One region of the Rhizobium acidisoli genome, then DNA from elsewhere that is predicted to be linked to it. Evidence: predicted binding sites of a transcription regulator. Region 1 holds the regulator's gene; each other region holds the start of a gene.

The links. Region 1 encodes LexA, which represses DNA repair genes until DNA is damaged. Its sites were predicted from a motif close to TGTTCNNNNTGTGTTCNG; they were not measured.
Region 2: a site for LexA is predicted at 6,234-6,251, ahead of CO657_RS00275 (DNA recombination protein RmuC). Genes of this name have one in related genera too.
Region 3: a site for LexA is predicted at 1,414-1,431, ahead of CO657_RS31350 (DUF3072 domain-containing protein). Genes of this name have one in related genera too.
Region 4: a site for LexA is predicted at 1,638-1,655, ahead of uvrA (excinuclease ABC subunit UvrA). Genes of this name have one in related genera too.

What each region holds. Positions count from the first base shown of each region.
Region 1 is NZ_CP034998.1:1,624,855-1,632,143, reverse strand. Features, by position in the region: gene kdsA (3-deoxy-8-phosphooctulonate synthase) at 131-976, opposite strand; gene CO657_RS08150 (VOC family protein) at 973-1,869, opposite strand; gene lexA (transcriptional repressor LexA) at 2,066-2,785, shown strand; partial or broken gene CO657_RS08140 (ComEC/Rec2 family competence protein) at 2,766-5,198, opposite strand; gene gltA (citrate synthase) at 5,489-6,778, shown strand; gene lpxB (lipid-A-disaccharide synthase) at 6,821-7,289, opposite strand, start outside.
Region 2 is NZ_CP034998.1:50,818-58,106, forward strand. Features, by position in the region: gene hpf (ribosome hibernation-promoting factor, HPF/YfiA family) at 207-782, shown strand; gene ptsN (PTS IIA-like nitrogen regulatory protein PtsN) at 852-1,316, shown strand; gene CO657_RS00265 (methyl-accepting chemotaxis protein) at 1,389-3,725, opposite strand; gene CO657_RS00270 (ribokinase) at 4,027-4,926, opposite strand; gene CO657_RS00275 (DNA recombination protein RmuC) at 4,978-6,201, opposite strand; gene def (peptide deformylase) at 6,492-7,007, shown strand; gene CO657_RS00285 (plasmid stabilization protein) at 7,072-7,289, shown strand, end outside.
Region 3 is NZ_CP035001.1:470,788-478,076, reverse strand. Features, by position in the region: gene CO657_RS31355 (NAD(P)/FAD-dependent oxidoreductase) at 137-1,069, shown strand; gene CO657_RS31350 (DUF3072 domain-containing protein) at 1,182-1,397, opposite strand; gene CO657_RS31345 (nucleotidyltransferase and HEPN domain-containing protein) at 1,861-2,769, opposite strand; partial or broken gene CO657_RS31340 (cell division protein ZapB) at 3,014-3,784, opposite strand; gene CO657_RS31335 (RHE_PE00001 family protein) at 3,762-4,946, shown strand; gene CO657_RS31330 (ATP-binding protein) at 5,060-6,757, opposite strand; gene CO657_RS31325 (SIR2 family protein) at 6,754-7,289, opposite strand, start outside.
Region 4 is NZ_CP034998.1:1,748,590-1,755,878, reverse strand. Features, by position in the region: gene gyrA (DNA gyrase subunit A) at 1-3, opposite strand, end outside; gene CO657_RS08740 (MarC family protein) at 253-900, shown strand; gene CO657_RS08735 (single-stranded DNA-binding protein) at 987-1,493, opposite strand; gene uvrA (excinuclease ABC subunit UvrA) at 1,778-4,699, shown strand; gene CO657_RS08725 (GNAT family N-acetyltransferase) at 4,696-5,157, shown strand; gene CO657_RS08720 (DUF72 domain-containing protein) at 5,182-5,988, shown strand; gene CO657_RS08715 (bifunctional ADP-dependent NAD(P)H-hydrate dehydratase/NAD(P)H-hydrate epimerase) at 6,030-7,289, opposite strand, start outside.

The sequences.
Region 1 (7,289 bases):
TGCTCGGTGGGTGATCAATCGTTCGAAGCCTGTCATAATCGAAGGCGTGCAAATTACAATGGCGCATTGCACACCTTCGATCTGCATGTCTGATCGTCGCTATAGCACGAACATGTCAGGCTTTTGACTGTCAGCCCTTGGCGACGGCATCGAAGGCCAGCAGCTTTTCCAGCAGCCGCGGCATGTCCTTGAGATAGACCATGTTCGGGCCGTCGGACGGTGCATTGTCCGGGTCCTGGTGGGTTTCGACGAAGACGCCGGCAATACCGGTCGCTACCGCTGCGCGCGCCAGCGTTTCCACGAATTCCCGCTGCCCCCCGGAGGAATCGCCCTGCCCGCCCGGCTGCGCCACGGAATGGGTCGCATCGAAAACGACGGGGGCGCCCATCGACGCCATGATTGGCAGCGAGCGCATGTCGGAAACCAACGTATTATAGCCGAAGGAGGCGCCGCGTTCGCAGAGCAGCACGTTCGGATTGCCGCTGGCGTTGAGCTTCTTCAGCACGTTCTTCATGTCCCAGGGGGCGAGGAACTGGCCCTTCTTGACATTGACGGCACGGCCGGTCTCGGCGGCGGCGATCAGGAGGTCGGTCTGACGGCAGAGGAAGGCCGGAATCTGCAGGACATCGACCACCTTTGCCACTTCGGCGCATTGCTCGGCGGTGTGAACGTCGGTGAGGACCGGAAAGCCGAATTCCTTCTTGAGATCGGCAAAGACCTGCATGCCCTTTTCAAGCCCGATGCCGCGCTCGGCCGACAGCGAGGTGCGGTTCGCCTTGTCGAACGAACTTTTGTAGACGAGGCCGATGCCGAGCTTGGCGCAGAGCTCTTTGAGCGTCCCGGCAACCATGAAAGCGTGGTCGCGGCTCTCCATCTGGCACGGGCCGGCAATCAGCGACAGGCGGCCGGTATTGGAGAAGGTGACCTGACCTGCGCCCTCGCCGATCCTGACTTCAGAATTCGTATCAGTGCTCATCGTGTTTCCTCGAAGGCGAAGAGCGTGCCCTGCCCGGGCGCCGGCTTCACCAGAATGCGATTGTTCTTGCGCGTGTAGGTCACTCCGTTAGCAGCCAAATGCGCTTCTGTCACGGCAAGATCGGCGACAGTGAAGAGGATAGCCCGGCCGCGCAGGCCGCGGTCGGCGGATGAGACGGCGATCTCAAAATAAGCCTCCAGCCCTTCCGGCGTCATCAGGCTGATTTTCGCGTTCGGCGCGGCGATATTGACGCCGAAACTGGTTTTTTCGACGGCCGACTGTGCAGCGGCAAGGCCGACGAAGGCTGCGAATGCGGCGGGTTCCGGCGCGCAAAGCGCAATCTCGGCAATGCCTGTTACGCCATTGGCATGCGTCTCCAGCGCGCCGCGGTCGGACGGCAGCGGATTGATGCGCTCGACGCTGAAGAGGAAGAAATCCGGCGCGCGCAGCTCAGCGGCAAAGGCCAGCTTGAAGCCGGCGATGGTCTCGGACCCATCAGGCATTTTCATCGGCCGGCTGAACTGCAGCATCTCGCCGGCGCTCGATCCGCTGCCGGCGTAGTTGCGATGATCGCGGCCGGCATCGCTGGTGGCAAACGCCACCGCCGAAAGCCCCTCCTCGCCGCAACGGAAGCGGAAGGCGCGGTTGCGGGCGGTGAAGACATTGCCGTGTCGCGCCGACGCCTCGCTCTCTTCGACGCTGGCGATACCAAGCGGCTCCAGATAGGTCTTGTCGGCAAAGAAGACGCAGGCATTCTCCGTTCCGAAGGGATGGCGGGCATCGGCGGCAACGGTGAAGCCGAGCTTGCCGAGCCGTTCGCGGGCCAGATCGATATTGACGACGGGCAGCACGACATGATCCAGCGGGTGCGGTTTGGCGGAACGCTCGTTCATCATATCCCTCCCTCAAACGACAAGAGATGTGCGACAGCCCCACCCCCAATGCAAGACATGTGTGCCAATCCGGCGAATGAAAATAAAAATCTCAACGAGTTGGCGGCAAGTTTTACGGAAATTTAGCACCTTGCGGAACACATATGGAACATATAGTGTCTGTTCTGGATTTGTTTCAATCAGGGGTCACACGCCGATGCTCACGCGCAAACAACAGGAGCTTCTCCTTTTCATTCATGAGCGCATGAAGGAATCCGGCGTTCCGCCATCTTTCGACGAGATGAAGGATGCCCTGGATCTGGCCTCGAAATCCGGCATTCATCGCCTGATTACGGCGCTCGAAGAACGCGGTTTCATTCGCCGCCTACCGAACCGCGCCAGGGCGCTCGAGGTCATCAAGCTTCCCGAAGCCTATAGCCCCAGCATCCAGCCCCGGCGCGGCTTTTCGCCAAGCGTCATCGAGGGCAGCCTTGGCAAGCCCCAGCCGGCTGCTGCCCCCGCGCCTGCAAAACCCGTCGCCGACAACGGCAACTCGGTCTCGGTGCCGGTCATGGGCCGAATCGCTGCCGGCGTTCCGATCTCGGCGATCCAGAACAACACCCATGACATCGTTGTTCCCGCCGACATGCTTGGCTCCGGTGAACATTATGCGCTGGAGGTCAAAGGCGATTCGATGATCGACGCCGGCATCTTCGATGGCGACACGGTGATCATCCGCAACGGCAGCACCGCAAGCCCCGGCGACATCGTCGTTGCGCTCGTCGATGACGAGGAAGCGACACTGAAGCGCTTCCGCCGCAAGGGCGCCTCGATCGCACTTGAAGCGGCCAACCCGGCTTACGAGACCCGGATCTTCGGGCCGGACCGCGTCAAGGTGCAGGGCAAACTCGTCGGCCTCATTCGCCGCTATCACTGACACCGGACAGACCAGATTCGACAAAACTGTTGCTGCGCCAGTCATAGGCGCGCTGGCGCATCCACGGCCGCGACAGCGTTTCGAATGCGGTTGCGACCTCCAGGCCGGCATCCGCGAAACGCAACTCGACGGAACCGGTCCTGCGCAGCGTCTCACCGGTGAAGAGCGTCGCGCCTGAGCGGCAGCTGTTGAAACGCAGACGGACCGGCGTCACGACGATATCGGCCGAATCGCAGGCCGGACCGAGATAAGCGGCATTGTCGATGATGGTTACCACACGGCCATTGCCAAGCCTCGATGTGCACCAGGCCTTCTTGACGCAGGAAAAGCGGTTTGTTTCTCCGCCCGCGGCAGCCGCCCGCATTGCTGTCCTTGCTTCATTCTGCTGCTCGCGGGAAAGCCTGACGCGGCGGTCTTCTCCCTCCGGTGGGATAGCGGGGCCATCCAGCATTCTCGGCGGGTGATGCGTCGGCAGGACCAACGCTCTTTGCCACTGGTCGAAGATGAAATCCGGCGGGTTTTCACGATTGGAAGCCATTGCCGCCGTATCGACGAGCGCGACCAGACCGCCGTCCTCCGAAATCACCAGATCCGGCGGCCGCGGAACCGGCAGAATCAGCACCAGGAGCGTCGAGACTGCGAGGATCATTGTGCCGGCATGGCGCAGCCGGGTGCGGAGCAGCGTCAGCAGCAGGAAGCCTGCGACGGCGACGGCGAAATACCAGGCGGGCAAGCGGCCGACGCCGATATCGCCGCCCCAACCTGACACCGTCTTGGCGACTACGATCACCAGATCGAGGCCGAAGCCGACCACCTTCCAGAGCGGAGCGTCCAGACCGAACGGCATGAGCAACATCGCCAGCAGCCCGGCCGGCATGACGATGAAGGAGATGATCGGCATCGTCGCGAGGTTTGCCGGCAGGCCGTAAGCGGTCAGGCGATGAAAATGCTCGATCGAAAACAGCGCCGTGGAGAAGCCGCCGATCAGCGAGGTCAGGAAGACGCCGCCGAAGAAACCGGCGACCGCAACGACCGGCCGGAAGACCGGCAACTTCAGCCAGGCGTTTTCGCGGATGCGCCGGTCTTTCCACAGCTGATAACCCGATACCAATGCCAATGTCGCGGCAAAGGACATCTGGAAGCTCGGACCCAGGACTTCGGAGGGCGAAATGGCAATGATGACAAGGGCCGAGAGAACGACATTGCGCAGGCTGATCGACGGCCGATCGAAGAAGACGGCGATCAGCATGATGGCCATCATGATAAAGGCGCGTTCAGCCGAGACCCCGAAGCCGGAGATCAGGTAGTAAGCGGTGACGGCGATGAGCGCGCCTGCTGCGGCGATCTTCTTGGTCGGATAAGCCTGGGCAACGCCCGGAAAGAGGCTGAGCAGCATCCGGAAGCCGACGAAGAAGATGCCGGCCGACAGCGCCATGTTGAGGCCGGAGATCGCAACAATATGAGCAAGACCGGACTGGCGCAGCGCTTCCGTCGTCGCATTCGAGATGGCGCGCCGCTCGTCGGTCACCAGTGCAGCGGCAAAAGCGCCGGTATCGCCGGGCAGGATCGACCGAATGCGGTCGCCGATGCGGCTGCGCAGTTGGTAAAGCCATTCGAGCATTGCTTCCGATGTCGATCTTGCCGGCTACGGGCCTGCCTGCAGATCGGCTTTCTCCGGCGCGCCATAGAAGAAGCCGTTTGCGCCGATGCCGTCGAAGTAGGCACTGAAGGAGAAATCGTTGAGCTCGGGCAGCGCTGGGCCCGCCGGCGGCGTCAGCCGCGCCCTGCCGGTGATGATGTCGCCGATCTCGAAAGGTGTATCGGCGCCGCGGACGATCGCGGTGATGCGTCCCGGCCACCGCTTCAGCTCCGGCTTCTCCGTCCCGGTGACGGAAAGGATGTAGCGCCAGCGCCCACGGCCATCACCTTCCCGCCGTTCGACACGGCCGGTCACCGTCGTCGTCACGGATGAATCGAGCATCACGGTCGAAGCCCGCCAGCTCTCGAATTGGGCCGAGAGCATGCCGCAGGCGAAAAGCGCCAGCGCCATGAAGCTGGCCCGCAACACCGGCCGGCTGGGGCCGGCGACGAGAACCACGACCGCCGGCGTCGCCAGGCAGAGCAGCGATGCGATGAGGGGAAAATCCGACGGCGCCAGAAACCAGAAGGCCGCCCCGGCGCCGAGGAAGACCGGCGAGAACAGCAGCAGTCGGCCATGGTCGGTCTCCTCGCCCAGCATGCGGATTCCGGCACGCAGCGATTGCGAGGCCGCGGCCGGCAGCCGGTGGCGCAACGGCGTCGCGGACTGCGTCCTTGCCGGCCGATTCACCACCGCGGGCGCGGAAAAACCCTGGGAATCGGCCAGGCCGGCGCCCGCTTCCGGCCGCAATTCGACTGTCGTCAATTCCTCCATGCCCCGCCCAACATCGCCCGCACCTGCGGCCAGAATGCAACCTTCAATCAAAACGAGCAAGAATAATCGATTGAAATATGAGGGAAAATCGCCACCGCCAAAAGAGCAGTCGAATCATTGGCTTCCGCTATGCGCGCGGCTCATCGCTGCAGTGCCTAAAAGGTGATACCGCAATGCACAAAATGCCGTCGCGGTAACTTGGCATTAGCTTCGCGATCATATAGCTATCGGTGAGGACGCTTAACCCCTATGGCGCTTTTATGGCGCCACCGCCATTTCGGAGGATCAGCATGACGGATCAAAGCGCTACAATAAAAATCGGTGACAAATCTGTCGACCTAGCCGTCAAGAGCGGCACGATCGGCCCGAGCGTCATCGATATCGGTGCCCTCTACAAGAACACGGCTTCCTTCACCTACGATCCGGGTTTCACCTCGACCGCATCCTGTGAATCGAAAATTACCTATATCGACGGCGACGAAGGTGTGCTGCTGCACCGCGGCTATCCGATCGAGCAGCTGGCCGAGCATGGCGACTTCCTCGAAGTCTGCTACCTGCTGCTCTACGGTGAACTGCCGACCACCGCACAGAAGAAGGATTTCGATTATCGCGTCACGCACCACACCATGGTGCACGAGCAGATGAGCCGCTTCTTCACCGGTTTCCGCCGCGATGCGCATCCGATGGCCGTCATGTGCGGCTGCGTCGGCGCGCTGTCGGCTTTCTATCACGACTCCACCGACATCACCGATCCGCACCAGCGCATGGTCGCCAGCCTGCGTATGATCGCCAAGATGCCGACGCTTGCCGCCATGGCTTACAAGTACCATATCGGCCAGCCCTTCGTTTATCCGAAGAACGATCTCGACTACGCCTCGAACTTCCTGCGCATGTGCTTTGCCGTGCCTTGCGAAGAATATGTGGTCAATCCGGTGCTTGCCCGGGCCATGGACCGCATCTTCATCCTGCATGCCGATCACGAGCAGAACGCCTCGACCTCGACCGTCCGTCTCGCCGGTTCGTCGGGCGCCAACCCGTTTGCCTGCATCGCAGCCGGCATCGCCTGCCTCTGGGGCCCCGCCCATGGCGGCGCCAACGAAGCAGCGCTCAACATGCTGCATGAGATCGGCTCCGTCGATCACATTCCGGAATATATCGCCCGCGCCAAGGACAAGAACGATCCGTTCCGCCTGATGGGCTTCGGTCACCGCGTCTACAAGAACTACGATCCGCGCGCCAAGATCATGCAGAAGACGACGCATGAAGTGCTCGGCGAGCTCGGCATCAAGGACGATCCGTTGCTCGAAGTGGCGATGGAGCTGGAGCGCATCGCGCTCACCGACGAATATTTCATCGAAAAGAAGCTCTATCCGAACATCGATTTCTATTCCGGCATCACGCTGAAGGCGCTGGGCTTCCCCACGACCATGTTCACCGTGCTGTTCGCGCTTGCCCGCACCGTCGGCTGGATCGCCCAGTGGAACGAGATGATCGAGGATCCGGAGCAGCGCATCGGCCGTCCGCGCCAGCTCTATATCGGCGAACCGAAGCGCGACTACATCCCGGTTTCGAAGCGCTGATCGCTTCGGCCAATATATCGGCTAGAGAAGAAGAAAACCCGGTCAGAGACGACCGGGTTTTTTCTTGTTCAGCACCTCGAGCAGGATTTCGGCGGCATGTTCGCCAGGCGGTTTTTCCGTCTGCATGCGCTGCCAGATGAGATCATAGCCTTCCTTCATCGCCTTGAGCTGGTAGGTGTCGGCCGACAGCCTTTCCATCCAGCGGGCGAGGCTTGCGCCGCGAACGACGTCGTTCAGATATTCCGGCACGAGAGCGTAATCGGCGATAAGGTTCGGCAGTGCGCCAGTCCAAGTCTTGATGCTTGACGTCAGCAGACGCATGATCCAGTCGACTTTGTAGGCGGAAACGACAGGAACATCGGCAAGCGCCAGTTCAAGAATGACGGTTCCGGATGCAGCCATCGCCGCATCGGCTTCAGCGAAGGCCTTCCATTTAGCTTCAGCGCCGACAACGATCTCCGGCTTGACCGCCCATCCCGCCGTCAGTTGGCGGACGAGCGCTTGCCTGTGC
Region 2 (7,289 bases), 1.6 Mb from region 1:
GCCCTATTGACTTTTCAACGGCGGCTGGCTAGAAGCCCGCCGCAATCGATGCCGCAAACGGCGTCTGGAGTTATCCCCAGCATCAGAAGGGCACCAAGGACCAGCAGGCTGACGCCGATCTTGCTTGAGATTGCGCGAAGTGCTTGGATGAACCTGAGGCTTGGCGTAAACTGATACCCGCAAACGACGATAAGAAGGGAAACTCCATGAGTGTGCGTGTGTCCGGTAAACATATGGAAATTGGTGACTCGTTCCGTCAAAAGATCGAGGACCAAATTGGTATGGCCATCACGAAATACTTCGACGGGGGATATTCGGGTCAGGTGACCGTGGAAAAGGCGAGTTCTCGTTACTCGGCAGACTGCAAGCTTCATCTCGACAGTGGGGTGGTGCTGCATGCGGCCGGCGAGGCGACGGACCCGCTGCTGGCTTTCGACGCCGCCTCGGAGCGCATCGAAAAGCGCCTGCGCCGCTACAAGCGCAAGCTGAAGGACCATCATGCCGGAAACCATCTGAACGGTTTTGCAGAAGTCTCCTACACGGTCATGGATTCCGTTCCTGACCACGAGGATGAAATCCCCGACGATTTCGCGCCCGCCATCGTCGCCGAAAGCACGAAGCAGCTGAAGACCATGTCGGTCGCCACCGCCGTGATGGCGCTCGACATGACCGACGAGCCGCTTCTCCTGTTCCGCAGCCCCGGCAAGGAACACTTGAACATCGTTTACCGTCGGCACGACGGAAATATTGGCTGGATCGATTCAGCCAATATCAAAGGCTGAGATCAGGCGGTGAGCGGCGGTATCGCCGCCGCTCGTTGCATTTGATCCCGGCGACAGAAGGAAAAAGAAATGGCATTGGCAGATTTGCTCCATCAGGATGCGATCATTCCCGCCCTCAGAGTAAATTCCAAGAAACAGTTGCTTCAGGAATTGGCCGCAAGAGCCGCCAGGATCACCGGGCTCTCCGAACGGGAGATCTTCGACGTCATCCTGCAGCGCGAACGCCTTGGCTCGACCGGCGTCGGCAACGGCATCGCCATTCCCCACGGCAAGCTGGTCAACATCCATTCGATCGTCGGCATCTTCGCCCGGCTGGAGCAGCCGGTCGATTTCGAAGCCCTGGACGACCAGCCTGTCGACCTCGTCTTCCTGCTGCTGGCGCCGGAAGGTGCGGGCGCCGATCATCTCAAGGCCCTGTCGCGGATCGCCCGCGTGCTGCGCGATCACGATCTGGTCGCCAAGCTGCGCGCTACTGATTCCGCTTCGGCAATCTACGCCTTCCTCAACGAAGAGCAGACGTCGAACGCTGCCTGAGCGTCATTCATCCCTGAAATGCAAAAGGCGCCGGCTCATCCCGGCGCCTTTTGCATGGTAAGGACCTGATGCTCAGAACTCTTCCCAGCTATCCTGCGCCACGGCAGCCGAACCGCGCGATGGCGCTGCCGCACGGCGGACCGCGGGGGTGGCATGCGGCGAAGCGGCCGAGGCAGTCGGCGCCCGCATCTGCTGGGCAACCGAGGTCAGTGCTGCGGCATTGCTCGAGCCTGCGACCCTGAAACGGGTAGCAAGCGCCTTCAGCGTCTGTGCCTCGTCGTTGAGGGCGACGCTGGCGGCCGTTGCTTCCTCCACCATCGCCGCATTCTGCTGCGTCACCTGGTCCATCTGGTTCATGGCCTGGTTGATCTCCTTCAGGCCGACGGCCTGTTCGCTGGCCGATGCCGAGATCTGCCGGATGAGATCGTTGATGCTCATCACCTGTTCGGCGATCTTGTGCAGCGTGCCGCCGGCTCGCCCGACGAGATCGACGCCTTCCTTGACCTGGACGGCCGAGGTGTTGATCAGCGTCTTGATTTCCTTGGCGGCATTGGCCGAACGCTGCGCCAGTTCGCGCACCTCCTGGGCGACGACGGCAAAGCCCTTGCCGGCTTCCCCGGCACGCGCCGCCTCGACACCGGCGTTCAGCGCCAGCAGGTTGGTCTGGAAGGCGATCTCGTCGATGACGCTAATGATCCTCGAAACTTCCGTCGAAGACTGTTCGATGCCCTGCATCGAGGCGATCGCCTTCTGCACCACTTCGCCGGACTTTTCGGCATCCTGGCAGGCGAGGTTGACGTTGTCGGCGGCCGTACGGGCGTTGTCGGCGCTGGAATCGACCTGGGCGGTGAGTTCGTTGAGCGCCGCCGCCGTCTCCTCCAGGCTTGCCGCCTGCTGTTCGGTGCGCTTGGCGAGGTCGGAGGCGCTGTTGCTGATTTCGCCGGTGCCCAAGCCGATATTGGCGACGCTGAGGTTCATCGTATTGATGGTTTCTTCGAGGCTCGCAAGGGCGGCGTTGAAGTCCTGTTTCAGCTTGCCGTATTCGCCGGGGAAATCATCGGTGATGCGGTGGCTGAGATTGCCTTGCGACAGCGCCGAAAGGCCGGTGCCGACGATCGAGACGATATGGCGCTGCAGCGATACCGATTGCTGGCGTTCCGATTCCGAACGGCCGCGCTCGGTCTCCGCCGCCTGCCGCTCCCTGGCGGCCTCGTCTTCGAGACGACGGCTGTCGGCGAGCGTGAAGCGGAAGCCTTCGAGTGCCTTGGCGACCGAACCGATTTCGTCGGTACGGTCCTGGGCGGCGACCGGCTCGTCATACTTGCCGTCACCGAGCGCTTCGACGCTGGCAACCAGCCCGCCGAGCGGCCGCTGCACCAGCGAGCGGACGGCGAAATAGAGCGCCAGCATCACCGCGCCGAGCACGATCAGGCCGTTGACGATCATCATGGTGGTCTGATCCTGCACCGGTGCGTTGATCGCCGTATGCGGCACATCGACGAGCACGATCCAGGTGGCGTTGACGCCGGGAACCGCGAACGGATAGACGACACGGTCGAAGGGATCGAGGCCGTCATAGGTGAGGTTCCTGACGAGGCCTGGCTGTTTGCTCGACAGCGCCGATTTGACGGTGTCGGCGCCTTCGCCGTCATACTGCTTGGTCATCAGGTCGGGGATCGGCGCGACGATCCAGTTGCCGGTCTGCGACAGCAGCGTGACGCGGCCCGAGCCGAAGGGATGCAGCGCCTGCAGCTTGTCGGTCAGCGATTTCAGCGAGATGTCGACGCCGCCGACGCCGATCATCTTGCCACCTGACATCACGGGATAGGCGATCGAGGTCAACAGCGTCGGAACGTCGGTACCTTCGGCCATATAAGGCGTGGTGATCGCGCCCTTGCCGCTGTCGGCGGCGAGCTTCCACCATTCGGCGGTATAATCATTGTCGAACGTCGAATATTGGATGCCGCCGTCCTTGGTTTTCGACCAGTAGGGCGCAAACGCGCCGTTCTTGTTCGTGCCCTCATCATTGTTGTTGGCGATCTCGGTGGTCTTGCCGTCAAGCGCGCCGAGCTGTTCGCAGAACCAGCTGCCGAAGGCGAAGGCGTTCTGTTCGAGATTGGCCTTCAGCACGTTGATCATGCCCTTGCGATCGAGCGATTTGCCTTCATGGCCGCGGCCGATGACGCCGGACATGGTGCGTGCGGCGCTGGCGAGTTCGCCGACATTGGCGGCGATTTCATTGGCGATCGCTTTCGCCTCGAGGTTCGCCTGATCCATCGTCAGCGTCTGGACGCGGTCCCGGGTCTGGCCGATGAGGAAAAAGTTCGAAACGACAAGGACAAGCGCGATGGCGATGCCGGTGATGACGATGAGTTTCGCAGCAAGCGATTTCATGCGGAAAATGGACATGGGAATCCTCGGGCAAGGATGCGCCGAACGGGCATTCTCCGGCGCAGGAGCGAAGGCATCGCCCCGTCATGGAGCCGCCGCCTGCAGCGCGGTGCATCTTTTAAAGACGCGCAAAGGACGCCGCAGCATTTGAATTATGCAGTGGACGCCGGATCAAAGGCATGTGTCACCGGCGACCAGCAGCAACATCGCCGCGGATCTGTTAAATTTGAATGAAACTTGAGCCGTGGGCCGCGGCAAAAAGGCAAGAATTCCCCTTAAAATTAAGGGCTCTGCCGGCGGCTTCGCAAAGAGACGCGGCTTATATCCTGGCTACGACGTCCTCACCCCGAGGGATCGAAGGCTGTGCCCCGGATTTGAGGCAGGCGAGTGAACCGGCAACGGCGGCACGGCGCAGCGCCGAGGCAAAATCCAGGCCCTCGTCGAGGCTCGCTGCGAAATAGCCGCAGAAAGTGTCACCGGCGCCGACCGTGTCGACCGGTTCGATCTTCAGACCCTGCGCCCTTGAGATCGCCCCGTCGCGGATGGCGATGACGCCGTCGCCGCCAAGCGTCACGATCAGCGTCTGGCCGGTTTCGGCATGCAGTCGTGTCAGGGCTGCTTCGCGCGCTGGTGTGTCCATGCCGTCCTGTCCGGCGAGCCGCTCGAACTCGGTCTCATTGGCAATGACGATATCGGCAAGCCGGCCAAGACGCGGCGCATCGGGAATCAAGGGAGCAAGGTTGAGGATGCTGGTGACGCCCTTGGCGCGGGCGGCCGAGAGCGCGCGTTCGATGGCATCGGCCGGCACTTCGAACTGCAGCATCAGGATATCGCCTTCCGTCATGCCGCCGATTGCCGTCTCGGCATCGTTGGGGGTGACCAGGCCATTGGCGCCGGGAACGACGGCAATCATGTTTTCGCCGTCGCCGCCGACAAGGATCAGCGCCGTGCCGGTGGGACCGTCGACATGCTTGACCAGAGAAAGATCGGTTCCCGCATCATCGAGCAGGGCAAGGGCATCGGCGGCGAAGCTATCCTTGCCGACAGCGCCGGCCATATGGACATAGCGGCCGGCGCGCCGCGCGGCCAGCGCCTGGTTGGCGCCCTTGCCGCCGGCAGCGGTGGCAAAACCATTGCCGGCCACCGTCTCGCCGGGCTTCGGCAGACGTTCGGTGGTGGCGATGAGATCCATGTTGATGGACCCGAAAACTGTGATCATCAGGGGTGTCCCGTCCTTTGGCGCATGCGGGCGAGACACTGCCCGAAGCGGTCACTCTTCGTCAACCACCCTGAGCTTGAGAAGACCGGTGCGGCTTTCCACCGATTTGGCTGCGGGTTCGGCGTCGCGGCCCGGTTTGCTGTCGCCGCCGGCCTCGAATTCCAGCGCTTCGATCTTGGCGCCGCGCTTGGTCAGTTTGTCGGCCGAGGTAACGACCATGTCGATATCCTTCTGCGCCATGGCAAAATGGCCCTGCAGCTTGCGCACCCGCTCATCGAGGCGGCCGAGATCGTCCATCAGGATCGCCACTTCGCCCTGGATCAGATGCGCCTGCGCCCGCATGCGCTGATCCTTGAGCACGGCCTGGATCACCTGGATCGACAGCATCAGCAGCGACGGCGAGACGATGACGATGCGCGCGCGGTGCGCCTTCTGCACCACCGGCTCGAAGTTTTCGTGGATCTCGGCGAAGATCGATTCCGACGGCACGAAGAGAAAGGCCGTATCCTGGGTTTCCCCCTGGATCAGGTATTTCTCGGAAATGTCCCTTATATGGACCTCCATGTCGCGGCGGAACTGCTGGCCGGCGATCTTGCCGGCCTCCGGGCTGCCGGCGTCGCGGATCGCGTTCCAGGCTTCGAGCGGAAATTTCGCATCGATCACCAGCGGCGGCGCGCCGTTCGGCATGCGGATCGTGCAGTCCGGCCGGGAGCCGTTCGACAGCGTCTGCTGAAAGGCATAGGCGCCCATCGGCAGGCCGTCGGCAACGATGGTTTCCATTCGCGACTGGCCGAAGGCGCCGCGCGTCTGTTTGTTGGACAGAATGGCCTGCAGCCCGACGACATCCTTGGCAAGCGTCTGAATATTGTTCTGCGCCGCATCGATCACCGCCAGCCGCTCCTGCAGCCGCTGCAGATTCTCATGCGTCGATTTGGTCTGCTCGGTGATCGTCGAGTTGACGCGCTGCGACATGCCGTCGAGGCGTTGGCTGATCGCCTGGTTGAGCTCGCTCTGCCGCGCGCCGAAGACTTCGGTCATCGCCGCGATACGGCCTTGCATCTCCGCCTGGATCTTCAGAAGCTCGGCCATGCGCGCCTCGCTTTCTCCAGCGCGAAAACTCGCTTCCTCGGCCTGCTCGCGGCGAAGACTTGCGCCCCGCAGCAGAAGCACGATGACCAGAAGGATGAGGGCCAGGAGAATGCCGCCGGCAAGCGCCAGCATGGCCGGGCTGATCGAGGCAAACGACAGAGTGAACGAATCGGAATTGACGGACATGCCGCAACCATACCAGAAGAGACGGCAATATATAGATCAAAACGTGAACGGAATTGGCGGTCCCCAATATCCTCGCAGGCAGCGGCTCCTGCCGGCGCCTGCGGAAAATTGCGGCTCGATCGAACGATTTCGCGTGTCGGCGAGGATTGTGCCGTCCTGGCTCAAAAGTCTGCCAGCTCGGCCAGCGGCCCGCGGCGAATATGGCGAAATTCCGGGCGGGGATGCAAAAAAGCGTCTTCCCCGCCTGCCGGATAATTCCATAGTCGGAAAAGATGGGTTATGGGAACGCCATGACCATCAAGCCACTCATCATTCTTCCCGATCCTATTCTCCGCCAGGCCTCCAAGCCGATCGAGCGGGTCGATGCCGATCTGCAGCGTCTTGCCGACGATATGCTGGAAACCATGTACGACGCGCCGGGCATCGGCCTTGCGGCGATCCAGATCGGCGTGCCGCGCCGCATGCTGGTCATCGACGTGTCGCGCGAGGGCGAGGAAAAGCAGCCGCAGGTCTTCATCAACCCGGAGATCGTCAAATCCTCCGACGAGCGCTCGGTCTATGAGGAAGGCTGCCTGTCTATCCCGGATTATTATGCCGAGGTCGAACGCCCCGCTGTCGTCTCGGTCAAATTTCTCGACCGGAACGGCAAGGAACAGACGGTGGAAGCCGATGGCCTGCTCGCCACCTGCCTGCAGCACGAGATCGACCATCTGAACGGCGTACTGTTCATCGATTATATCTCGCGGCTGAAGCGGGAGATGGTGATCAAGAAGTTCACCAAGGCGGCAAAGTCCAAGGCGCTCTGAGCATCGCATTGAAATTTCGTTGGCGAGGCATTATGATATCACTGATATCATAATGGAGGTGCCGATGGGTGACCTGCTGATCAGAAATATTTCCGAAGCAATGAAGCGAGACATTGCGGAAGCGGCCCAGCGCAGCGGAAACAGTCTTTCGGGCGAGGCCAAGGAGCTTTTGCGGGAAGCGCTTCACCGAAAGACCGGAGCGAAGCCCGAGACCGCAACGGTCTATAACGCAATACGCGCCGCTTTCGTAAGCGAGAACGCCGTAGACGATGAATTTGCGGC
Region 3 (7,289 bases), on a different replicon from region 1:
TCCGCGGCGGATTCAGGACTTCTATCATGCGATGTGAGTTGAGTGGCCGGGCGGAACCATTGCCGTTCGCCGAGGTTCGCCATCTCGCCCGCACCGGTGCAATCCGGCTTGGGCCAACAGGAAACAGATCGGGAAGATGGCGAAGGCACTGGAAGATAAACTGAACGACTGCGTTGTCATCGGGGGTGGTCCAGCGGGCCTCACCGCGGCGATTTATCTGGCGCGCTACCATCTTTCGGTAACGGTCTTCCACGATGACTCCAGCCGGGCTTCCATCATTCCGATGTCGCACAACCACGCCGGATTCCCGGGCGGCATCAGCGGCACCGAGCTGCTGGCGAGAATGACAGCACAGGCTCAGCTCTACGGGGCAGCCATTCGACGCCGCAAGATCACGACGCTGCAAAAAATCGGCAATGGGTTCGTGGCGGAATTCGAAAACGGCAGCATCCGCTCTCGGGCCGTACTCTTGGCTACCGGTGTGGTCAACCGGCGGCCTGCCATGCCGCAGGCAACCCATGATGAAGCCGTGGCTCGTGGCCTCCTGCGCTACTGTCCCGTCTGTGACGGCTTTGAGGTGACTGACAAGCCTGTCGGTATCATCGGAACCGGGACGAAGGGGTTCAAGGAGGCCGTTTTCCTTCGCAGTTACACGAAGGACCTCACGCTGATATCGCCCGAGGACGTCCATGATCTATCCGAAGTCGAGATGTCGTCCTTGGCTCACCTCGGAATAAGAGTGGAGGTCGGCCCCATAGCTTCGACCAATCTCGACAATGATATGATCCGCGTCACAACGCCCACGGAAACCTACGCATTCGCTTCCATATATCCAGCTCTCGGATCTGACATATGTTCGCACCTGGCATTACAAATTGGTGCCCGGGTATCGGACGAAGGATGTATCACCGTCGATGGCCACCAGAGGACCACGGTGCCAGGGTTTTATGCCGCGGGAGACGTCGTCGCCGGTCTTGACCAGATCAGCCATGCCATGGGCCAGGCAGGGGTTGCTGCTACGACCATCCGCAACGATCTTGGCGATCAGGCACCGTTGGTGCGTTGTTGACCTCAATTTCTCCGCGGCCCATTTTGGCCGGCACGTAAAAGCGTATAGCTGGCGTCGCCGTTTGCTTAAGAAGGGCAGGGTCCTCAAACAGCCGGTTGGCGCTAGGCGCCGGTCACTCCAAGTCGAGCGACTGCTTCAGTTCGTCGATGCGCTTGGACGCCTCCGCCTTGGTCAAACTGTCGGCATAAGCGTCAGGCTTGTGCGCCTGTTCTGACAATGTCTTCAGATAGGAGCGCTGCGCGCCGGTCATCGGCTCATCGCCGCTGACCCAATCGTCGGGGTCCTTCTGGGTGTTGGACGATGTTGCGGTCTTCGGATTATCACTCATGGCGTCCTCCTGGATCTGTTCTCTAAACGTTCCAAGGGCCGCTCCGGTTCCAGTCGATGTCGATCATCGCGTACGCCTCGATTGTCGGCCTCTCGTTGGGACCAAGCCGGCGCCGGAGCCTATGCGGAAACGTCGGGCCCCTGCAGACGGTGATGCGCGCCTGCTGTGAGGAAGACTGCGAAACATGCGAGCAAACGCTGCAAATTCGGCATCATCCTAACGTCGATGGCCGGTAACATCCTAGACCCTGTCTTCGCCGCGCGCCTCGCCAGCCACACGTCCCTTCGCCGCAACGGCTGATCAGGAGACTTCGCGGGCGCCGTGGCCGGTTGCTTGTCAACGAGGCAAGTTTCGTAATCGGGCAGGAAATCGCCGTGGAGGCCTACCGTCTTCCGCCCTTACGCGGACATGCTGAGGGGCCAATGATTGCACTGATTGAGTGGGGTGAGCCGTGCGTTCGGCACTAGTTGCTGTCGGGTTTGAGCGTTTCGAGATGCTCGGAACAAACTGTTTTGACTAGGCCGAGCAAAACCGTCGTCTGCTCGCTCAGCCAGGTGAGCGCCTCTCCGCTGATCTCATAATGTTTCGAATAGCGCGCCTTCACATATGCTTCGTTCAGTGAGTTGAACCAGGCGCGTTCTTTGTGCTGATCACGCGGAAAGGCTTCGGCCAGCCGGCGGTCCTGCTCCTCGGCGAGTGAGCGAAGGAATTTGATGTTATGCGATGGTGGGCCGTAATTGGTGAGAGTGAGTAGAACGCAAGAATAGGCTTGCTCAAGCGATTGATGCATCAAGAATGCTGCCTCGTTGAACATGCTGCATTGCTTCGCAGAGTTTGCGAGGGCATTCAGATTTTGTGCCGTGTTAAATCTGTGCCGGAAGTGATCCGTCGCTAACGTCAACCGGTCTTCAAGAGTGAGTGGTGCAGGCTCGGCCAGCCGCTCGTCGTCCAGTTCGTAGAGAACAATGCCTTCCTTGCGAATGTCTGAGAAGAAGTACTGTCCCTCTCTAAGGTAGTTATTCACCTCTCGCCTAGAATGGACGATGAAGCTTACCGGGGTTTCGATCGAGGCGTCGTGGATCAGGCGGTCGGCTGCCTTGTACCAGTATTCGGCGAACTCGCAGAGCTTGCGGTTATTGACGATGATCAGCAGATCGAAATCGGAGCGGTACCCCTTCATAGTGAACGGTTCATCAACCCACCCGCCCCTGGCGTAAGAGCCGAACAGAATGATCTTCAGGATCCGGCCGCGCTTCTTGAAATCCGCCGTGCCGTCCCTCAAGGCATCCTCGAATTCCTCATGCAGGATTTCCAGGACCCGTCCAATCTCGCGCTGTTTGCGAAGCGGCATATGATCGAGAGACGACTTCATGGTACTATCGATAGGCGAAAGATTCAGCACCGTCCACCCACAGTTTTGAAGGGGTCTCTAATGTGGAAGCTGCCTGGATCCGTGGCTTGAAGGATGTTGGCGGCACCGCGACGGAGGTTTGGGCCCATGAGCGACTTCGGAAGCGTCCGGCTGGTAAGGGCGATAAGAAAAGCCTGCGGGCCGCGTCGAGAAATTGCGGCGAATGCGGAAAAAATCTCGATACCGATGCGATCCTGGCACCGAGGTTGGCATGACGGGCGCCAGTGTCGTCAACCGTGACAAAGGGAGCCGAGACCAGGCCCGCATGCAGCACGGCAGCATCCTCGGCATGAAAGCCATCCAGCCGCTCTGTCAAAAACCGGATGACCTGGCGTTTGGAAATCTCGACGCCGACATCGTTCAGCAAGGTCGTCAATCGCTGCGTCGTCACCTGCCCATGGCTATGAAGCATCAGGCAGAAGCGACGCAGACTGGCGCCGTAGCCGCCCTTTATCCCCGCAGGCAGCGGCGCGACGATCGTGCGTCCATCCGGAGTCACCCAGCATTCGCGGCGATAGCGCACCACTTCGGCCCGCACGACCAGATCCCGCACCACGCAATCCTTGTAGCCCTTGAAGCGCGATCCGGGTGGTGCGTTGGCAGGCAGCACCTCTTCGCGCGTGACGCTGCCCTTGTCGCCTTTCGGCCCGCGACGCCGCGCAGGCTTTCGGCTGCCGGCAACCGTTTTGTCACTCGTTGCCTGTTCCATGCCCGATGGCCTGAAGGGTGGGCGCGGCGGCAGGTTTTTGAGCCGCGCAATCTCGTCGCGCAGAAGCTGGTTGTCGACCTTCAGCCGCGTGTTCTCTACCCTGAGCAGGTCGTTTTCTTCACGAAGCTTTCGGTTGTCAGCCTCAAGCTTCTCGATCCGGATTTCTGCCCGATCAGCCCGCTCCACCAGACCAGTCACCAACTCCCGCAGCGCCTTCAGCGACAGCGTGTCGGCATGCTCGACCATGGGGAGGCGGCGCTTCGTCATAAAGGAAGTGAATCATGATTCACAAAAAACAGGAATCCCTTCTGCCACCAGATCTGCTCCAGTTACTGTTGCAGTGTTGCAGCCGGCCTTCGACGCCGGTGTCGCGCTCACGCGTCTTGACGAGCGCATCGCCCGTTCGCCGGTCGGCGCGGGCTGGATCGAACGCGCCCACTTTGCCGACGCCTGCGCCTCGCTGTGGTTCGACAGCGAACTCGTCCATCTCGAAGACCTGGTGCTGCACGACGCCACGAAAGACATTCGTGCGCCGACCCACGAGTTGACCATCGCCCACGACGTTCTGCGAACTCGCCGGCGCATCGCCGCGCAGCCGCCGGACTGGGCCTTGTCCGCGGAGGGTATCCGAACCTTGCTACAGACCCAGGCGCGGCCTGGACCAACTGATGATCCTGACAGCATAGCGAATGGCTCTGGCACCCGATCCGGCAAAATGCTCGAGAGAAGGGGAGGGGGCGAAGATGCGGACATCGGAAATCTCCCTGGCGTCGATTATCCCGTCATCGATGCGCTGCTGGCGCGCTCTGACGCCGCGATCGAACGAGCCAAAAAGCCCGACCGGGCTCCGGCCGATCCCATGATCTATGATCTCTACAGGGATGAAGATGCCCGGCTCGACGAATGGCGCGGCGTCCTGCACCAGGCCCAACGTCTGCCGGCGGTGCTGCAGGCTATCGTCGCCCTCGATGCGTGGACCGAACTCGCCGTACTTCAGCACGCGCCCTGGCTCGGCCGGCTGTTGGCCGCGTCGATTCTCCGAGAAACCGGCATCACGTCAGGCGCCCATCTCGCCGCGATCAATCTCGGCCTGAAATCCATCGCCGTCGATCGGCGCCGGCTTCGCGATCGCGAAACCCGGCTGCTGGTCATCGCCCACGGCTTCTTGGTGGCCGCCGAGATTAGCATGAAGGAGCATGCCCGGCTGGCGTTGGCGCGCACGGTGTTCGAACGGAGGCTAGAGGGGCGCCGCACGACGTCAAAGCTGCCGGAGCTGGTCGAGCTGGTGATGGCGAAGCCGTTGGTGTCGGCCGGCATTGTGGCGAAGACGCTCAATGTGACGCCGCAGGCGGCGCGGCGGATTGTTTTGGAGCTCGGCCTGAGGGAGATGACCGGGAGGGGGAGGTTTCGGACGTGGGGTATCGCTTGACTCACAGGCCGTTTGAGCGAGTTTAGATTGTTCGCGTCGTGGATGGGCGGCGCGATCTTCCGCATCTCTCTGAGTGAATTGAGATTTACAAGCAAGCTCTCACCGCATCGGCCTTAGTCAGCCTTGGCCTGACGACTGGCCCAGTACGACTTGTATTTGGGCCCTTTGGAATCGGGCGGCGACGGTGGCTCGTGAATCAAAACAGGCACCGGCGCGGGAAGGTCTGGCCCGACGATTATGGCTTCACCAGGGGCGAGAGTCGGAATAAACAGAGCGGCGTTGCGATCAAGATCGCCGCAGGCCTTTTCGACCGCATTGCGATCTTCTTCATTGGTCAGGCGATGCACAACCAGTGTGCCAAGTTGGCTGAGAACATCGGCCGGAATATCGCGAGGGCGTTGTGTGGCAAGGATGGTGGTCAGTCCGTATTTACGGCCTTCTTTGGCGATAAGCCCAAACGCTTCAAGTTTCACGCTGGCGTATTCGTCGCCGATGGTTCGGCCGAGGAATTGGTGGGCTTCATCCAGCAGTGTGATCATCGGCTTGTCGCGAAAGGTGTTCTGCCGGGCACGGGCCAGGAGAAAGCGCCCGATAACGTTCATAAGGATTTCGCGCGTGTTGTGCTCGAACCGGACGTTTTTGAAGGAAATGCGGAGGATATCCTGGTCTTCGGAGGCGAAGAACGCTTCCAGAACCGCGACTAAGGACTGTCCGCCCTTGCCGAATAGGCATTCAAGCTCAGGGGAATGGATCAACGTGCGCATGCGCGCGATCAGGCTTTCGCAGTAGCCGACGGCCTGCTCATTGACCTTACCCCAGTGGGTCGGATTGTCCCAATCCGTCGGTTGGACGCACTCCTGCTGAACCTGGTCGGGAAGGCTTTCAATGTCGAAGTGGCAAAGCGGACTGTGAATGACGTCGCTGTGCACTTCCAAAGCTTTCAGGAAGGGCCGGCGATCCTTCTGCTTCTTAAGGAGCAGCTTTTTCTCATAGATCGTCACGCCTTCAAGCTGTCCCTCACTTTTTGCGACAAGCTTGAGGCTCTTGATCGCTTCGCGAAGCTTGGGTCCCTGGCTTTGTCCTGACGGGCGAAACAAGGCAAACAGGTCGTCTTCGGTCATGAACTGATAGGGGAAATGAACCTGCTGGCTGCCGGCTTCTTCGTGGTCGAAGGCATAGTGCGCTGATATGGCGGGGATCTCTGCAAATTCGCCGGTTGGATCAAAGAGAATGCATTTGCCGCCAGCAGCTTTGATCTGCTGGAGTATGGTGGCCAAGGTCCAGCTCTTGCCGCCGCCCGTGGCGCCAAAAACGCCGCAGTGGCGGCCGAAGAGCTTCTCGGGCGGCAAGCGCAAATGTACACCACTGCCCGCATCGAGCGTGCCAATGTCGAGCGCGCTAGTGCTGCTCGCCACCAATGAATTTGCCATCAGCTCACCAAACGTCAACGGATCCGCCAGGTAAACCGCGTCACCGACGCGGGGATGGTGGCGGATGCCACGCATGAGTTTGTTCTGTCGATGATCTACCGAGGCCAGCAATTGCACCCTGCCGACCGGGTGAGGTTCGGGCTGCGTCCCCAAAGTCGGTTCGACGCGTTCTGCGTCCGGTAGCTTGACTTCGACCAGTCGGCCGAGGAGCTTGACGAGCTCGCAATCTACGAACACGAAGTCCCCGACGGCGCCGCGTGCAAGCGCACGTCGCTCTGGCCGAGCGGTGGCATAAGGCAAGTTCACTTGCACCGTCGACGCGGTCACGACGGAAATCGTGCCGACGTAGCGATCCGGATCAACCAGGCTGTGTTTAATCACGACGGCACTCCATCGCCGAAACCTCGCGCAGCCTGCATGCGGTCAAGATGGCGTTCGCGTTCGGTTTGCGCGACAAGATCGGGGATGGCGAGCGCCAGATCCTCAAAGCGGCCGCTGAGTAGCGTAATGCGCTGATCGCCAGTCCGAACCAGCTGTTTAAATCTCTCAAAGTAGCTGCTGACGCGATCCCGCACAGTGCTTGCCTCGGCAATGGTATGATCGCCTTTCATCAGGACGTCGTCTCGAAGAAAGGCCACATCACACACGATCAGCTTGAGGCTCATATTGGCCTCCAGCGCTGCCATCACCGGCTTGCTCAGGTGGTCGTCGTTGAAGCCGAAACCTGAGACAATCAGGGCCGTATCGGGCTCGCGCAGCGCGCTTTGAAATGCGCCCATCATGTCGAGGTAGGGCGGCTCGAAAGCTTCCTGGTATTTGCTGTCGCGCGGAAAGATCAGTAGCGGCGGCTCAGAGCCTTCCGCACGCACGATGTCGGCACCGCGACGCTTCCAGTCGATCGAGCCGTGCAGCT
Region 4 (7,289 bases), 120 kb from region 1:
CAAAACAGATCACGATCTCTTCTAGAATCACTTGAAGATTTATAGCGGAAAGCCTGTTCCCGCGCCAATTTCACGGGGCGTTTTGAACAGGCTTTTGCGGCTTAAAGAGGGTAAAACATGCAAGTCGCTCGGCCACACCGGACAAATCCGCCGCGGGCCGCCGCGGGATATTTGCCAAATCGTAATCGCCGCTTCACAATCACAAAAACCACGCATAAAAACCACGCGACTATATGGGGTTTTCGAGGGACGATGGCAAGCGCCGACCAATTGATCAACGCCTTCACGACGCTCATCGTCACCATCGATCCGCCGGGGCTCGCGCCGATCTTCCTGGGGCTGACGACAGGCATGAGCCGCGCCCAGCGCACGCAGGTGGCGCTGCGCGGCTCGACCATCGCCTTCATCATCCTTGCCGTCTTCGCCCTGTTCGGCGCGAGCGTGCTCGGCGTGCTCGGGATCTCGATCGGCGCCTTCCGCATCGCCGGCGGATTGCTGCTCTTCTGGATCGCCTTCGAGATGGTGTTCGAGCGGCGGCAGGAGCGCAAGGAGAAGGCCACCGAGGCGGCTGTCACCAAGGATCATATCGAGAATATCGCCGTCTTTCCCCTCGCCTTGCCGCTGATCGCCGGCCCGGGCGCGATCTCGGCGACGATCCTGCTTGCCGGCACGCTGCCGACATCCGTCGAAAAAGTCCAGTTCATCGCCGTCATCGCCGCCAATCTGTTGCTGACCTTTCTCATGCTGCTGATCGCCGATAGGCTCGACCGCTTCCTCGGCGTCACCGGCCGGGCGATCCTGACGCGGCTCCTCGGCGTCATCCTCGCCGCCCTTGCAGTGCAATTCGTCGTCGACGGCGCGAAAGCGGCGCTCAATCTGATCAGCGCGACGCCGCACTGATTGGTGCAAAACCAAAGAAAAAGAGCATGACGCCATCAAAGGCATCATGCTCTCGGATAGTTTACAGATCCGGGAAAAACGGTCGATCAGAACGGGATGTCGTCGTCGAGATCGCGCGAGAAGTTGCCGCCGCCACCGCCGCGGCTTGGCGATGATGAAGGAGCCGGGGCGCCGTAGTCATCGCCATAATCATTATTGCTGCTGCCTCGGCCGCCGCCGGAGCTTGCACCGCCGCCTTCGCCGCGGCCGTCAAGCATGGTCAGGGTCGAACCGAAGCCCTGCAGCACCACTTCCGTCGAGTAGCGGTCCTGGCCCTGCTGGTCCTGCCATTTGCGGGTCTGCAGCTGACCTTCGATATAGAGCTTGGCGCCCTTCTTCACATATTGCTCGACCACCTTGCAGAGGCCCTCGTTGAAGACGACGACGGTGTGCCATTCGGTCTTTTCACGGCGCTCGCCGGAATTGCGGTCGCGCCAGGTCTCCGAGGTCGCGATACGGAGATTGGCGATCGGCCGACCATCCTGCGTGCGGCGGATTTCCGGGTCCGCACCGACGTTTCCAATGAGAATTACCTTGTTTACGCTACCAGCCATGCTTCTCACCCTGCCTGCCGCCCTGCCCGGCGGCGTTTCAATCGATCGGCGCACCTTAAACCATCACGGACCGCCGATGCGCATGGGCGGCATTTAATCCACATGTTTATCCATCAGAACGCCGCATGCATCCATCAGGAAATTTGTTCTTTATTTGTTCTAGTTTATCCGTATGATCCTGTCAACAGAATCGAAAACCTTCAGTGTTGCAGACATTCAGCCTCGACTCGCCGGTCGGCATCACTAAATAAGGGCTGTTATCCCAAAGGACCAAAGCTGAGACGATGAGCGAACTGAAGACGATCTCCATCCGCGGCGCGCGCGAGCACAATCTCAAGGGCATCGACCTCGATCTGCCGCGCAACAAGCTGATCGTCATGACCGGGCTTTCGGGCTCCGGCAAGTCCTCGCTTGCCTTCGACACGATCTATGCCGAGGGCCAGCGCCGCTATGTCGAGAGCCTGTCGGCCTATGCCCGGCAGTTCCTCGAGATGATGCAGAAGCCCGACGTCGACCAGATCGACGGGCTGTCGCCGGCGATCTCGATCGAGCAGAAGACCACCTCGCGCAACCCGCGCTCGACGGTCGGCACAGTGACCGAGATCTACGACTATATGCGCCTGCTCTTTGCCCGCGTCGGCGTTCCCTATTCGCCGGCGACCGGCCTGCCGATCGAGAGCCAGACGGTCAGCCAGATGGTCGACCGCATCCTCGATTTCGGCGAAGGCACCCGTCTTTATATTCTCGCGCCGCTCGTGCGCGGGCGCAAGGGCGAATACAAGAAGGAACTGGCGGAGCTGATGAAGAAGGGCTTCCAGCGCGTCAAGGTCGACGGCCAGTTCTACGAGATCGCCGAGGCGCCGGTACTCGACAAGAAATACAAGCACGACATCGACGTGGTGGTCGACCGCATCGTCGTGCGCTCGGATGTCTCGGCCCGCCTGGCCGACAGCCTGGAGACCTGCCTGAAGCTCGCCGATGGGCTGGCGGTTGCCGAATTTGCCGACAAGCCGCTGCCGCCGGAAGAGACCTCGGCCGGCGGCTCGGCCAACAAGTCGCTGAACGAGACGCATGAGCGCGTGCTGTTTTCGGAGAAATTCGCCTGCCCGGTTTCCGGCTTCACCATTCCCGAGATCGAACCCAGGCTGTTCTCGTTCAACAATCCCTTCGGCGCCTGCCCGACCTGCGACGGCCTCGGCGCCCAGCAGAAGATCGATCCGGATCTGATCGTACCCGAGCCCGAACGGACGCTGCGGGACGGCGCGATCGCTCCCTGGGCCAAGTCGACCTCCCCCTATTACAACCAGACGCTCGAGGCGCTCGGCAAACATTACGGCTTCAAGCTCGGCACCCGCTGGAACGATCTCTCCGACGAGGCCAAGGACGTCATCCTCAACGGCACCGAGGACAAGATCGAATTCCATTATGCCGACGGCGCCCGCTCCTATACGACGCAGAAGAATTTCGAGGGCATCATTACCAATCTCGAGCGCCGCTGGAAGGAGACCGATTCCGCCTGGGCGCGCGAGGACATCGAGCGCTTCATGTCGGCAGCCCCCTGCCCGTCCTGCAGCGGCTTCCGCCTGAAGCCGGAAGCGCTGGCGGTGAAGATCGCCACGCTGCATATCGGTGAGGTCACCGGCATGTCGATCCGCGTCGCCCGCGACTGGTTCGAGACGCTGCCGGCCAGCTTCAACGCCAAGCAGAACGAAATCGCCGTGCGCATCCTCAAGGAAATCCGCGACCGGCTGCGCTTCCTCAACGATGTCGGCCTGGAATATCTGAGCCTGTCGAGAAATTCCGGCACGCTGTCGGGCGGCGAAAGCCAGCGTATCCGGCTGGCCTCGCAGATCGGCTCGGGGCTGACGGGCGTGCTCTACGTGCTCGACGAGCCGTCGATCGGCCTGCATCAACGCGACAATGCCCGGCTGCTCGACACGCTGAAGCACCTGCGCGACATCGGCAACACCGTCATCGTCGTCGAACATGACGAGGATGCGATCATGACGGCCGACGACGTAGTCGATATCGGCCCGGCCGCCGGCATTCACGGCGGCCGGGTCATCGCCCACGGCACGCCGCAGGATATTATGGACAATCCGCAGTCGCTGACCGGCAAATATCTGTCCGGCGAACTCGGTGTTCCCGTTCCCCACGAGCGCCGCAAGCAGAAGAAGGGCCGCGAGATCAAGGTGGTCGGGGCGCGCGGCAACAATCTGAAGAACGTCACGGCGGCAATCCCGCTCGGCGTGTTCACCGCGGTGACCGGCGTTTCCGGCGGCGGCAAATCCACCTTCCTGATCGAGACGCTCTATAAATCGGCCGCACGCCGCGTCATGGGCGCACGCGAAAACCCCGCCGACCACGACCGCATCGACGGCTTCGAGCATATCGACAAGGTGATCGACATCGACCAGTCGCCGATCGGCCGCACGCCGCGCTCGAACCCGGCGACCTATACCGGCGCCTTCACGCCGATCCGCGACTGGTTTGCCGGTCTGCCGGAAGCAAAAGCGCGCGGCTACCAGCCGGGCCGCTTCTCCTTCAACGTCAAGGGCGGGCGCTGCGAGGCTTGCCAGGGCGACGGTGTCATCAAGATCGAAATGCACTTCCTGCCCGATGTCTACGTCACCTGCGACGTCTGCCACGGCAAGCGCTATAACAGAGAGACGCTCGACGTGACCTTCAAACAGAAGTCGATCGCCGACGTGCTCGATATGACGGTGGAGGAAGGCGTCGATTTCTTCGCGGCAGTACCAGCCGTACGCGACAAGCTGCAGGCGCTGAAGGATGTCGGCCTCGGTTACATCAAGGTCGGCCAGCAGGCGAACACACTTTCCGGCGGCGAGGCGCAGCGCGTTAAGCTCGCCAAGGAGCTGTCGAAACGCTCGACGGGGCGCACGCTCTACATTCTCGACGAACCGACGACCGGCCTGCATTTCCACGACGTCGCCAAGCTGCTCGAAATGCTGCACGAACTGGTGAACCAGGGCAACTCCGTGGTGGTGATCGAGCACAATCTCGAAGTCATCAAGACGGCCGACTGGGTGCTCGATTTCGGCCCCGAAGGCGGCGATGGCGGCGGCGAGATCGTGGCGTTCGGCACGCCGGAGGCGATCGTCAAGGAGAAGCGCTCCTATACCGGACAGTTCCTCAAGGAATTGCTGGAGCGGCGGCCGGCAAAGAAGGCGGTTGCGGCGGAATGACGATGAGGCTGGCGTCGCCCGATGATCTGGAAAGGGTCGCGACGCTGACGGCAGCCGCCTATCGGCCCTATACCGAGCTCTTCGGCGCTCCGCCGATCCCGGTGACGGAAGACTATATGCCACGGATCGAACGCGGCGAGGTCTGGCTGTGCGAGGTCGGCGGCGAAACGGCCGGCCTGGTTGTCGTCGAGCGGCATTCCAATCACCTCATGCTGTTCAGCATCGCGGTGTCGCCGGCCTTTCAGGGTGGCGGGCATGGGCTGGCGATGCTCCATTGGCTGGAGGGCAAGGCGCGCGAATGGGCGCAGCCTGAGATCCGGCTCTACACCAATGCCCTGATGGAACGGAATATCGCGCTTTACAGCGCCTTCGGGTTTCAGGAAACGGGTCGCCGGCCGAACCCTTATCGGCCAAGATGGACCCTCGTCGACATGATGAAACAGATCAACGCAGCCTGAGCGGCTGTGAATGGGGAGGACGACATGACGAAATCCGGCACTATCCGCACCGGCATCGGCGGCTGGACCTTCGAGCCCTGGCGCGGGCATTTCTTTCCCGATGACCTGAAACAGAAGGACGAGCTGAACTATGCCAGCCGCCAGCTGAAGGTCATCGAGGTCAACGGCACCTATTACAGCACGCAGAGGCCGGCGGTTTTCGCCAAATGGGCGGCTGATGTGCCAGACGGTTTCATCTTTTCGCTGAAGGCGACGCGTTTCGTCACCAATCGGCGGGTGCTTGCCGAAGCCGGTGAATCAATGGAACGCTTTCTGTCATCCGGGATCAGCGAGCTCGGCGATCATCTCGGGCCGCTGCTCTGGCAGTTCGCGCCGACGAAGAAATTCGATCCGGACGATTTCGAGGCTTTCCTGAAGCTGCTGCCGGAAAAGCAGGATGGGCTGGCGCTTCGCCACGTGGTCGAGGTGCGCCATGATTCCTTCAAGGTGCCGGAGTTCGTGGCACTGCTTGCCAAATACGGCGTGGCGCCTGTTTGCGCCGAACATTTCGAATATCCGATGATCGCCGACGTTACGGCCGATTTCGTCTATGCCAGGCTGCAGAAGGGATCGGACGATATTCCGACCTGCTACCCCGACAAGGACCTGAAAGCCTGGGCGGAACGCATCGAGACCTGGGCCGAGGGCAAGGTTCCCTCCGATCTGCCGCTGATCGACGGGGAACGCAAGGTCAAGGCCGAGCCGCGCGACGTCTTCGCCTTCATGATCCATGAGGGCAAGGTCAACGCGCCGCATGGGGCGATCGCCCTGCAGAAACTGCTGGCGAAGTAAGCCAGCGCCCCGAGCCTCGGAGTGGCTATGTACCGACCGGGTTAAAGTGGCAAGACATGGGCCGCAAGTTCTTCCGCCGTCAGCCCCTTGCCGGCACGGTGGGCGGCCTCTCCATGCAGCCAGACGCCGGCGGCTGCGGCCTCGAAAGCCGGCAGACCTTGCGCGAGCAATCCGCCGATGATGCCGGCGAGCACGTCGCCGGAACCGGCGGTGGCAAGCCAGGCAGGTGCGTTGGTATTGATCAGCGCACGGCCGTCCGGCGCGGCGATGACGGTATCGGCGCCTTTATAAACGATCGCCGCGTTGGCGCGGCGGGCGGCGGCTAAGGCCTTGTCCACCTTCCCCAGCGCATCGTCGCTGCCGATATCGGGAAAGAGCCGCGAAAATTCGCCCTCGTGCGGCGTCAGCACCAGGCGCGGCTCACCGCCGAAAAGATCGAAAAGCTGCTGCGGATCGTCCTTGAACGAGGAGATGCCGTCGGCATCGAGCACCAGCCGGCGTTCGGCGAGCGACGAGACGAAGGCGCGCGCCCTGGCGCCGATGCCGAAACCGGGGCCGAGAACGAAGGTCTGCAGCCGCTTGTCGGTGAGCCAGTCTTCGAGGTCGGCCGCATCATCGATCGCATGCAGCATGACGGCGGTGAGATGCGCAGCATTGGCGGCTATCGCCGCATCAGGGGCCGCGATCGTCACTAGGCCGGCCCCCGCCTTCAGGCCCGAGATCGCCGACATGCGCGCGGCACCCGTCTTATCAGCCTCGCCTGAGAAGACGACCAGATGACCGCGCTTGTATTTGTGGGTTTCCAGCTGCTCGGCCGGCAGCACACCCTTCCAGGCGTCCGGCCTGTTTTCGGCGATGACGCCACTCGCCTCGGCCCTGATGATGCGGGCGGGAATGCCGATATCGAAGACCTCCAACTCACCGCAAAGCTCCCTGCCCGGCATCAGCAGATGGCCGGGTTTGCGGGTCATGAAGGTAATGGTGTTGCTGGCGCGGAAGGCAGCTCCCAGCACTCTGCCGGTACGGCCGTCCAGGCCGGAGGGCAGATCGATGGCAAGCACGGGAAGACCGGCCTCGGCGACCCGATCGATCACCGCGCGGACATCGGCCGGCACATCGCGGCCGAGCCCCGCGCCGAACAGGCCGTCAATGACGACGTCGCCGATTTCGGGACTATAGAGGTGGAGCGGTTCCCCCCGCAGCGCGCATCCGGCTTTCGCACGGGCTGCATCGCCCATCAGCCTGGAGGGATCGGCAAGATGGAAGAGCACCACTGGAGCCCCGCCCTCCTGCAGATGTCG